One region of the Methylorubrum populi genome, then DNA from elsewhere that is predicted to be linked to it. Evidence: riboswitches for the same ligand, from Rfam matches in the RefSeq annotation. Region 1 holds a riboswitch; the other holds the start of a gene.
The links. Region 1 has a riboswitch for glycine ahead of MPPM_RS06755 (L,D-transpeptidase). Riboswitches for the same ligand answer to the same signal wherever they lie in the genome.
Positions count from the first base shown of each region.

Region 2: another riboswitch for glycine. It lies ahead of gcvT (glycine cleavage system aminomethyltransferase GcvT); the one in region 1 lies ahead of MPPM_RS06755 (L,D-transpeptidase).

Region 1 covers NZ_AP014809.1:1,464,287-1,468,135, forward strand. The annotation lists gene MPPM_RS06750 (trimeric intracellular cation channel family protein) at 74-703, opposite strand; gene MPPM_RS06755 (L,D-transpeptidase) at 749-1,480, opposite strand; glycine riboswitch at 1,815-1,904, opposite strand; gene MPPM_RS06760 (chemotaxis protein CheB) at 2,193-3,215, shown strand; gene MPPM_RS06765 (CheR family methyltransferase) at 3,498-3,849, shown strand, end outside.
Region 2 covers NZ_AP014809.1:930,755-934,603, reverse strand. The annotation lists gene MPPM_RS04305 (aminotransferase class I/II-fold pyridoxal phosphate-dependent enzyme) at 1-757, opposite strand, end outside; gene MPPM_RS04300 (hypothetical protein) at 859-1,083, shown strand; glycine riboswitch at 1,142-1,243, shown strand; gene gcvT (glycine cleavage system aminomethyltransferase GcvT) at 1,390-2,568, shown strand; gene gcvH (glycine cleavage system protein GcvH) at 2,595-2,957, shown strand; gene gcvP (aminomethyl-transferring glycine dehydrogenase) at 3,200-3,849, shown strand, end outside.

The sequences.
Region 1 (3,849 bases):
TCGGCCGGAACGCCGTGCGACGATGCCCGCCCTCGAGCCGGCCGCGTGGCGCGGCGCGAGGGGAGCGTGATCGTCAGTTGTCGGGAAGGCGGGTCCGGGGACGGTACCGCGGAAGGGTCCAGCCCAGGCGGAGGGAGACCGCCCGCAGGAGCAGGGCGACGAGAAAGCCGGAGCCGAGCGCGAGTTCCCGCGGCGCGCCGAGTGCGGCCAGGGCCACATAGGTGGCCGCACCGGCTCCCGCCGCCGAGGCGTAGATCTCCCGGCTGAGGATCACCGGACTGTCGCCCCCGAGGAGATCGCGGATGACGCCCCCGAAGGTCGCGGTCACCACGCCCATCACGACGGCCACGGCTCCGCTCGCTCCGGCCTGGATCGCCGTCTCGGCGCCGGCCACCGCGAAGAGCGCGAGGCCGAGGGCATCGAGCCGGATCAGGGCGCGATAGCGCGATTGCGGGATGTGCGCGACGAAGAACACGGCGCAGGAGACGACGAGGCACGCGAGGAGGTAGGCGGGCCGCTGCGTCCAGAAGACGGGCGATCCGAGCAGCAGGTCGCGCAGCGTCCCGCCCCCGATCCCCGTCGCGGTGCCCAGCACGGCGAAGCCGACGAAGTCCATCGCCTTTCGGGAGGCCACGAGGGCTCCGGTGATCGTGAAGACGATCACCCCGAGCCAGTCCAGGGTCGCGGTCGCAGTCTCGAACATCGTTCTCAGTCCAGCCGGGGATCCGGTTCGTCAGGGATTGCGGGGCTACCGGAAGAGCAGCACTTGGTTGTCGGCGCGGGAGGGGCCGTCCCACTCGCGCTGGACCATCACCTCCGGCGGCGAGGACTTCACGACGACCGTCGTGCCGAGGGGAACCCGGCCGTACAGGTCGTGGATGTCCTCGTTGAGGAGACGGATGCAGCCCGAGGAATCGGTGCCGCCGACGGTCCAGGGCTCGTTGGTGCCGTGGATGCGGTAGAGCGTGTCCCGCTCGCCCTGGTAGAGGTAGAGGGCACGGCAGCCGAGCGGATTGTGGATGCCGGGCTCGACGTAGCGCGGGATGTCGGGCCGCCGCTTCAGCATGGCCGGCGTCGGGCGCCAGCCCGGCCATTTCGCCTTGCGTCTGACCACCGCGACGCCCGACCACGTGAAGCCGGCCCGGCCCACCCCGATGCCGTAGCGCAGGGCCGTCCGGTCCTCGCGGACGAGGAAGAGGAAGCGCTGGTGCGTGTCGACGACCAGTGTCCCGGCGCGCTCGGGGCCGTCGTAATCCACGATCTGCCGGCGGAACGCCGCCGGAACGAGGGTCAGGTCGACCATCGGTACGTTGAAGGGCTCGTCCGGGATCTCGCCGATGAACCACGCGTCGCGGTTCGTGGCGGGATCGACGGGCTCCGGAGCCTTCGGGACCGGTTCGGCCTCCCAGAAGAAGGCGTGCGCGCGGGCCGGCGCGAGGATGGCGGCGGCGAGGAGGAGGGAGCGGCGGGTGGCCAGCATCGTCGTGGCTCCAGTCGGTGGTTCGATGGTCCGAGCATCGCCGAGCCTGCCCGGCCGCGCGGGGGCGGTGTCCGGGCACGCGTCGGCATCCGGGCTCGAAGGACGAGCTTGCCGGCCGATCGGATCGCGAAGGGAAGAGGACCGTGGGCAGCCCCGCGTGGGGTGGCCTATGGAGCCGTCTAGGGGTCGGTCATCGCGCAGGCCTCCGGGGTCGCTCCGCACGCGCCTCGCGTGCGGGCCCCCTCTGTCATCGGCCTGAGAGTTTCGCCCGGCCCCGAGCGGGGTCGCGACTTACACCATCGGCGGGAGCGTCCGCTCCGCTTTCCAGAGTGTTGAACGACGGGCGGTCCGGGGGCCTGAGAGTTTCCGGGGCGGTTGCTCCTTCGGCGGCCGGTTCACACCGGCTCTCTCCCGCTCGTCGCTGACTTGGCCGTTCTATCGCGGGAATCCGGGATTGACCAGGAAATTAGGTAGCTTGCGATCTATTTGGTGCGATACGACACATCATCGGTGGCCGATCGATGTGTCGGGCAGCAGGCGGAGGTGGCCAGGAGGTCACCGCGAGGGCCCGCCTGCGCCCGGCGCGCCGTTCGGCGCCCTTCGGAACCTTCGGCCCGGGTCGCGGGCTATCCGAAAGGGGCACGGGCGTGCGGCCTTGCATCCGCCGGAAGGGCCGCGGTCGCGAGGCGGCGAAGCGTGGAGCAACGCCGTTTTGGGCAATCGCGACATCATCGTCATCGGCGGCTCGTCCGGTGCCACCGTTCCGCTGAAGACGATCCTCGGAGCCCTGCCGCAGGACCTGCCGGCGGCGGTCTTCATCGTGCTGCATATTCCCGCGCGCAGCCTCGGCCTGCTCGCGACCGTCACCGCGGCCGTCTCCCACCTTCCGGTTCACCCCGCCGCCGACGGCATGGCGATCCGCACCGGCAACATCTACCTCGGCGTTCCCGATCATCACCTCATCCTCGACGAGGACCGGATCAGGCTCGGGCGCGGCCCGCGCGAGAACATGGCCCGGCCCTCGATCGATCCGCTGTTCCGCTCGGCGGCCGCGGTTTACGGCCCGCGGGTGATCGGGGTGCTTCTGAGCGGACTGCTCAACGACGGCGCGTCCGGTCTCGAAGCGATCAAGCGCTGCGGCGGCCTCACGCTCGTGCAGGATCCCGCCGAGGCGATCGCCGACGAGATGCCGCGCAGCGCCCTCTCGGTCATGGAGGTCGATCTCACCCTGTCCGCGGCCCGCATCGGCGACGTCCTCTCGGACCTCGTGCGCGACGCCCCCGGCCCGCGCCTGCCGGTTCCGGCCGAGATCCGGCTCGAGGTCGACATCGCCGCCGGGGAACGGATCGACAGCGACGTCCTGCGCCGTGTCGCCGACCCCTCGGCGATGTCCTGCCCGCATTGCGGCGGCGTCCTCTCGGAGATGCGGGAGGGCAAGCCGCTGCGCTTCCGCTGCCAGGTCGGCCACGCCTACACCGCCGAGGCGGTGGCCAAGATGCAGGAGGGCTCCATCGACGAGGCCCTGCGCGTCGCCCTGCGTATCATCGAGGAGCGGGCCGAACTGGTCCGGCGCATGGCCAGCGACGGACGCCGGGCCGGGCGTCCGGCCGTCAGCGAGATGTACGAGGAGCGCGCAGCCGAATACCGCCAATACGCCGACGTGATCCGCCGGGCCGTGCTCCAGACCCTGCCGTCACCGGAACCGGCAGACGGCGAGGGCGAGCAAGAGCCGTAGCATGGGCGCCCTCCCGCATCGGCCCCGCACCCGCCCGCGTCGGGACGCGGCCCCACCAGGGCACACGCCAAGACAGACGCCAAGACAGACGCCAAGACACGCGCCACGACAGACGCCGAGATCCCCGCAAAGCTCCCCGCGAAGGGAGGCGGCATCCGGCTCGACGAACGGCCCCTGCGCGTCATTTGAGACTGGTCAGCGCACGCTGCGTCGTCCTACAGGCTTGGCCGGAATGCGCCTGCGGGTGAGCAGCGGCAACTTGAGCGGCGGCTGGAGGCGGTGATGGCGAGTTCCTCCGAAAACGGCGCCCCTCAAGGCGGCAAGCCGATCGTCGTCACCCTGTGCGCGTCGGCCGCGAACACCCGATCCCTCGTCCATCTCCTGCAGGAGCTGACGGCCCGGCCCGACACGGCCATCATCGTCGTGCTCCAGCACCGGGAATCGCTCGATGCGGCCGAATTCGGCCACGCGCTCAAGGCGGCCGGGCACGAACTGACCGCCATCGGGCAGAACATGCCGCTCGCTCCGGGCCGGGTCTACCTGCCCGACCCGAACGTCATCGTCGGCATCGAGGGCGACCACTTCCAGCTTCGTCCCGCCGAGCAGCGCTTCGGCGAGCGCGGCACGATCGACA
Region 2 (3,849 bases), 530 kb from region 1:
GGTCGATCACCGGCCGCGAGGCGCAGAGATAGCCGCCGTAGGAGCCGAGCGTCTTCGACAGCGTCCCCATCTCGAGTGGCGCCCGCGAGCCGGGCTCGACCACGCCCAGACCGTGGGCGTCGTCCACCAGCGTCCAGGCATCGTACTCGCCGGCGAGCGCCAGGATCTCGGCGAGCGGCGCCCGGTCGCCGTCCATGCTGAACACCCGCTCGGTGAGGATCAGCGCCCGCCGCGCCGCGCCGCGATGCTCGGCGAGCAGGGCGCGCAGCTGCGCGCCGTCGTTGTGGGCGAAGCGTACGACCTGTGCGCCCGACATCTTCGCTCCCGCGAACAGGCAGGAATGGCCGAGGTCGTCGATCAGGATCAGGTCTCCCGCGCCGACCAGGGCCGGGGCGATGCCGAGATTGGCGAGGTAGCCGGAGCCGAAGACCAGGGCCGCCTCCTTGCCCTTGTGCCGGGCGAGCCGCGCCTCCAGCGCCGCCAGGGGAGGGGCGTTGCCGGTCACCAGCCGGGAGGCGCCCGCGCCCGCGCCGTAACGCGCGAGGGCATCGGAGGCGGCCGCGATCACCCGCGGATCGTGGGCAAGGCCGAGATAGTCGTTGCAGGAGAACGAGACGAGGCGGCGGCCGCTCCGCTCGGCCGCCGCCTCGGCGCCGCGGGCGGTCACGACCAGCCGGCGGCGCAGGGCGGCGGCCTCCAGGCCGGCGAGCTTTTCCGCGGCGAAGGCGTCGAGGCTGTGCGAGTGGTTCGGCGACATGGCGCCTGAAGGCGACGGGTCCCGGGGGATGTCAAGCCGCCGGCCGGCGTGAACCCGGCGCGGGGCGGCGCGTTGCTCCACCTCTCTCGGAACACGCCGCCATGCTGCGTTGCCTCATCCTGGCTGTCCTGCTCCTGGCCGGTGCCTTCGCGATCACGGTACCGGCCTCCGCCGGTCCGGCCCAATCCTACCTGTTCGGCGAGCAGCGCTTCCGCAATGCCTGCCGGCCACCGCTGAAATATGCGGCCGGGGCCTGCGTCCGCCGCTGCCCGGCGGGCTACCAGTCCTTCCGCGGCTACTGCCGCTTCCGCAACATGCGGTGGTGATCGTCACGCGGGCGGCTTGCGGCGCGGTTCGCACCGTGCGAGCGTCAGGCCGTCCGATACAGACGATACGGGAGAGCCCAGGCCGCTCGGAAGAGAGGTTATGGCGCCGACGGAGCAACCACCCCCGGAAACTCTCAGGCACAATCACCGTATCGTTGGACAATCTGGAGAGAGGCGCCGTCCGGCGTCCACCGAAGGAGAAACCTCGCTCGGCCACGGGTGAGGGAAGCTCTCAGGTAAGCGCGACAGATGGGGGCAACTTGCCAGCCGGCCGGCGGGCAAGATCCGTCTGTCGTGGAGTGCCCGATGAGTCCGCAAGCTTCCGGGGCCGTGAGCCCTGCCGCCCCCAGCCCTGCTGATCTGCTGGCCCAGACGCCGCTGCACGCGCTCCACCTGCGCCTCGGCGCCAAGATGGTGCCGTTCGCGGGCTACGCGATGCCGCTGCAATACCCGGCAGGGCTCTTGAAGGAGCACCTGCACACGCGGGCGGCGGCCGGCTTCTTCGACGTGTCGCATATGGGCCAGATCGCCGTGACGCCCCGCTCCGGTGATGTCGCCGATGCGGCCCATGCTCTCGAAGCGCTGATCCCAATCGACATCCTCGGCCTCGGAATCGGGCGCCAGCGCTACGGCTTTCTCACGGACGAGGCCGGCGGCATCCTCGACGACTTGATGGTGGCGCGCCTGCCCGACCGGCTCCACGTGGTCGTCAACGCCGCCAACAAGGCCGCCGACCTCGCGCGCATCCGGGCGAATTGCCCCGAGAGCATCGACGTGGCGCTCGTGCCGGACGCGCTGATCGCGCTGCAGGGGCCGAAGGCCGCCGAGGTGCTCGCCCGCCTCGCCCCGGAAACCGCGGCGATGCGCTTCATGGATGTGCGCGCGGTCGATATCCTCGGTACGCCCTGCCTCGTCAGCCGCTCCGGTTATACCGGCGAGGACGGGTTCGAGATCGCCGTGCCGGCCGAGCGCGCCGAGGCGGTGGCCGAGGCGTTGCTCGCCGCGCCCGAGGTGATGCCCGTAGGCCTCGGCGCCCGCGATTCCCTGCGCCTCGAAGCCGGCCTTCCCCTGCACGGCGCCGACATCGACGCCGGCACCAGCCCGGTCGAGGCGAGCCTCGCCTGGGCAATCTCACTCGTCCGCCGCCGGGGCGGCGTCCGCGAGGGCGGATTTCCCGGCGCGGACCGCATCCTTGCCGAGATGGAGGCGGGCCCGGCCCACCGCCGCGTCGGCCTGCGCCCCGAGGGCCGCGCGCCGGTGCGGGCGGAAGCCCCGCTCTTTGCCGCGGAGGCCGGCGGCGAGCCGATCGGCCGCGTCACCTCCGGCGGCTTCGGCCCGACCCTCGGCGCGCCCGTCGCCATGGGCACCCTGCCGGCGGCGCTTGCCGCCCCCGGCACCCGCATCTTCGCGGAAGTGCGCGGACAGCGTCTGCCCCTCGTCGTCTCCCCGCTCCCCTTCGTCCCGGCCGGCTTCAAGCGCGGCTGATTGTCTTCAGACCAGGAGTTCGAACCATGCTGCGTTTCACCGACGAGCACGAATGGCTGCGCCTCGACGGCGACGTCGCCACGGTCGGCATCACGGCGCATGCCGCCGAACAGCTCGGCGACCTCGTCTTCGTCGAGCTGCCGAAGGTCGGCGCCCGGCTCACCAAGGGCGAGGCGGCGGCGGTGGTCGAGTCCGTCAAGGCGGCCTCCGACGTCTACGCGCCGCTCTCCGGCGAGGTGACCGAGGTCAATGAGGCGGCTTTGTCCGATCCGGCCTCGGTCGGGGCCGACCCGCAGGGCGCGGGCTGGCTCTACCGGCTCAAGCTCGACGACGCCTCCGCCATGGACGCGCTGATGGACGAGGCGGCCTACGCCGCGTTCGCGAAGTAGCGCGTCCGCCAATCCCTTCCCCCGACGGATCTCCGGCTTGCCCGAAATCCGGAAAGCATCTGCCCAAGTCGGGCAGGCCCGGATTGGGGGGTGGGAGGGTGGCCCTCGCGTCAGCGAGGGTCGGGAGAGGGGAGCGCCATGTCCGGAGGGACCCGAGCCGGCCCCTCATCCGCCCGCTCCGCGAGCACCCGCTCCCGCGAAGGGGAGAGGGAAAGCCGAAGCTTTCGCCCGAGAGGCATCCGATGAAATACGATCGCCACGATCCCTTCGATTTCGCCGCCCGGCGCCATATCGGGCCGAAGCTCTCCGAGATCGACCAGATGCTGGAGACGGTCGGCACCAAGTCGCTGCACGCGCTGATCGACGAGACCCTGCCCCCCGACATCCGGCAGGCGGAGTACATCGACTTCGGCGCCTCGCTCACCGAGCGGCGCTCCCTGGAGAAGCTGCGCGCCACCGCCAACAAGAACCGGCTGCTCGTCTCGCTGATCGGCCAGGGCTATCACGGCACGACGATGCCGCCGGCGATCCAGCGCAACATCTTCGAGAACCCGGCTTGGTACACCGCGTACTCGCCCTACCAGCCCGAGATCAGCCAGGGCCGGCTGGAGGCGCTGCTCAACTTCCAGACCCTGGTCTGCGACCTGACCGCGCTCGACGTGGCCAACGCCTCCCTCCTCGACGAGGCCACCGCCGCGGCGGAAGCCATGGGCATGGCGCGCCGCGTGGCGAAATCGGACCGGACGGCCTTCTTCGTCGACCGCGACTGCCTGCCCCAGACCATCGCCGTGCTGAGGACCCGCGCGGCGCCGCTCGGCTGGGAGATCGTCGTGGGCGATCCGTTTTCGGATCTGGACCCGTCCGCCGTCTTCGGGGCCTTGTTCCAGTATCC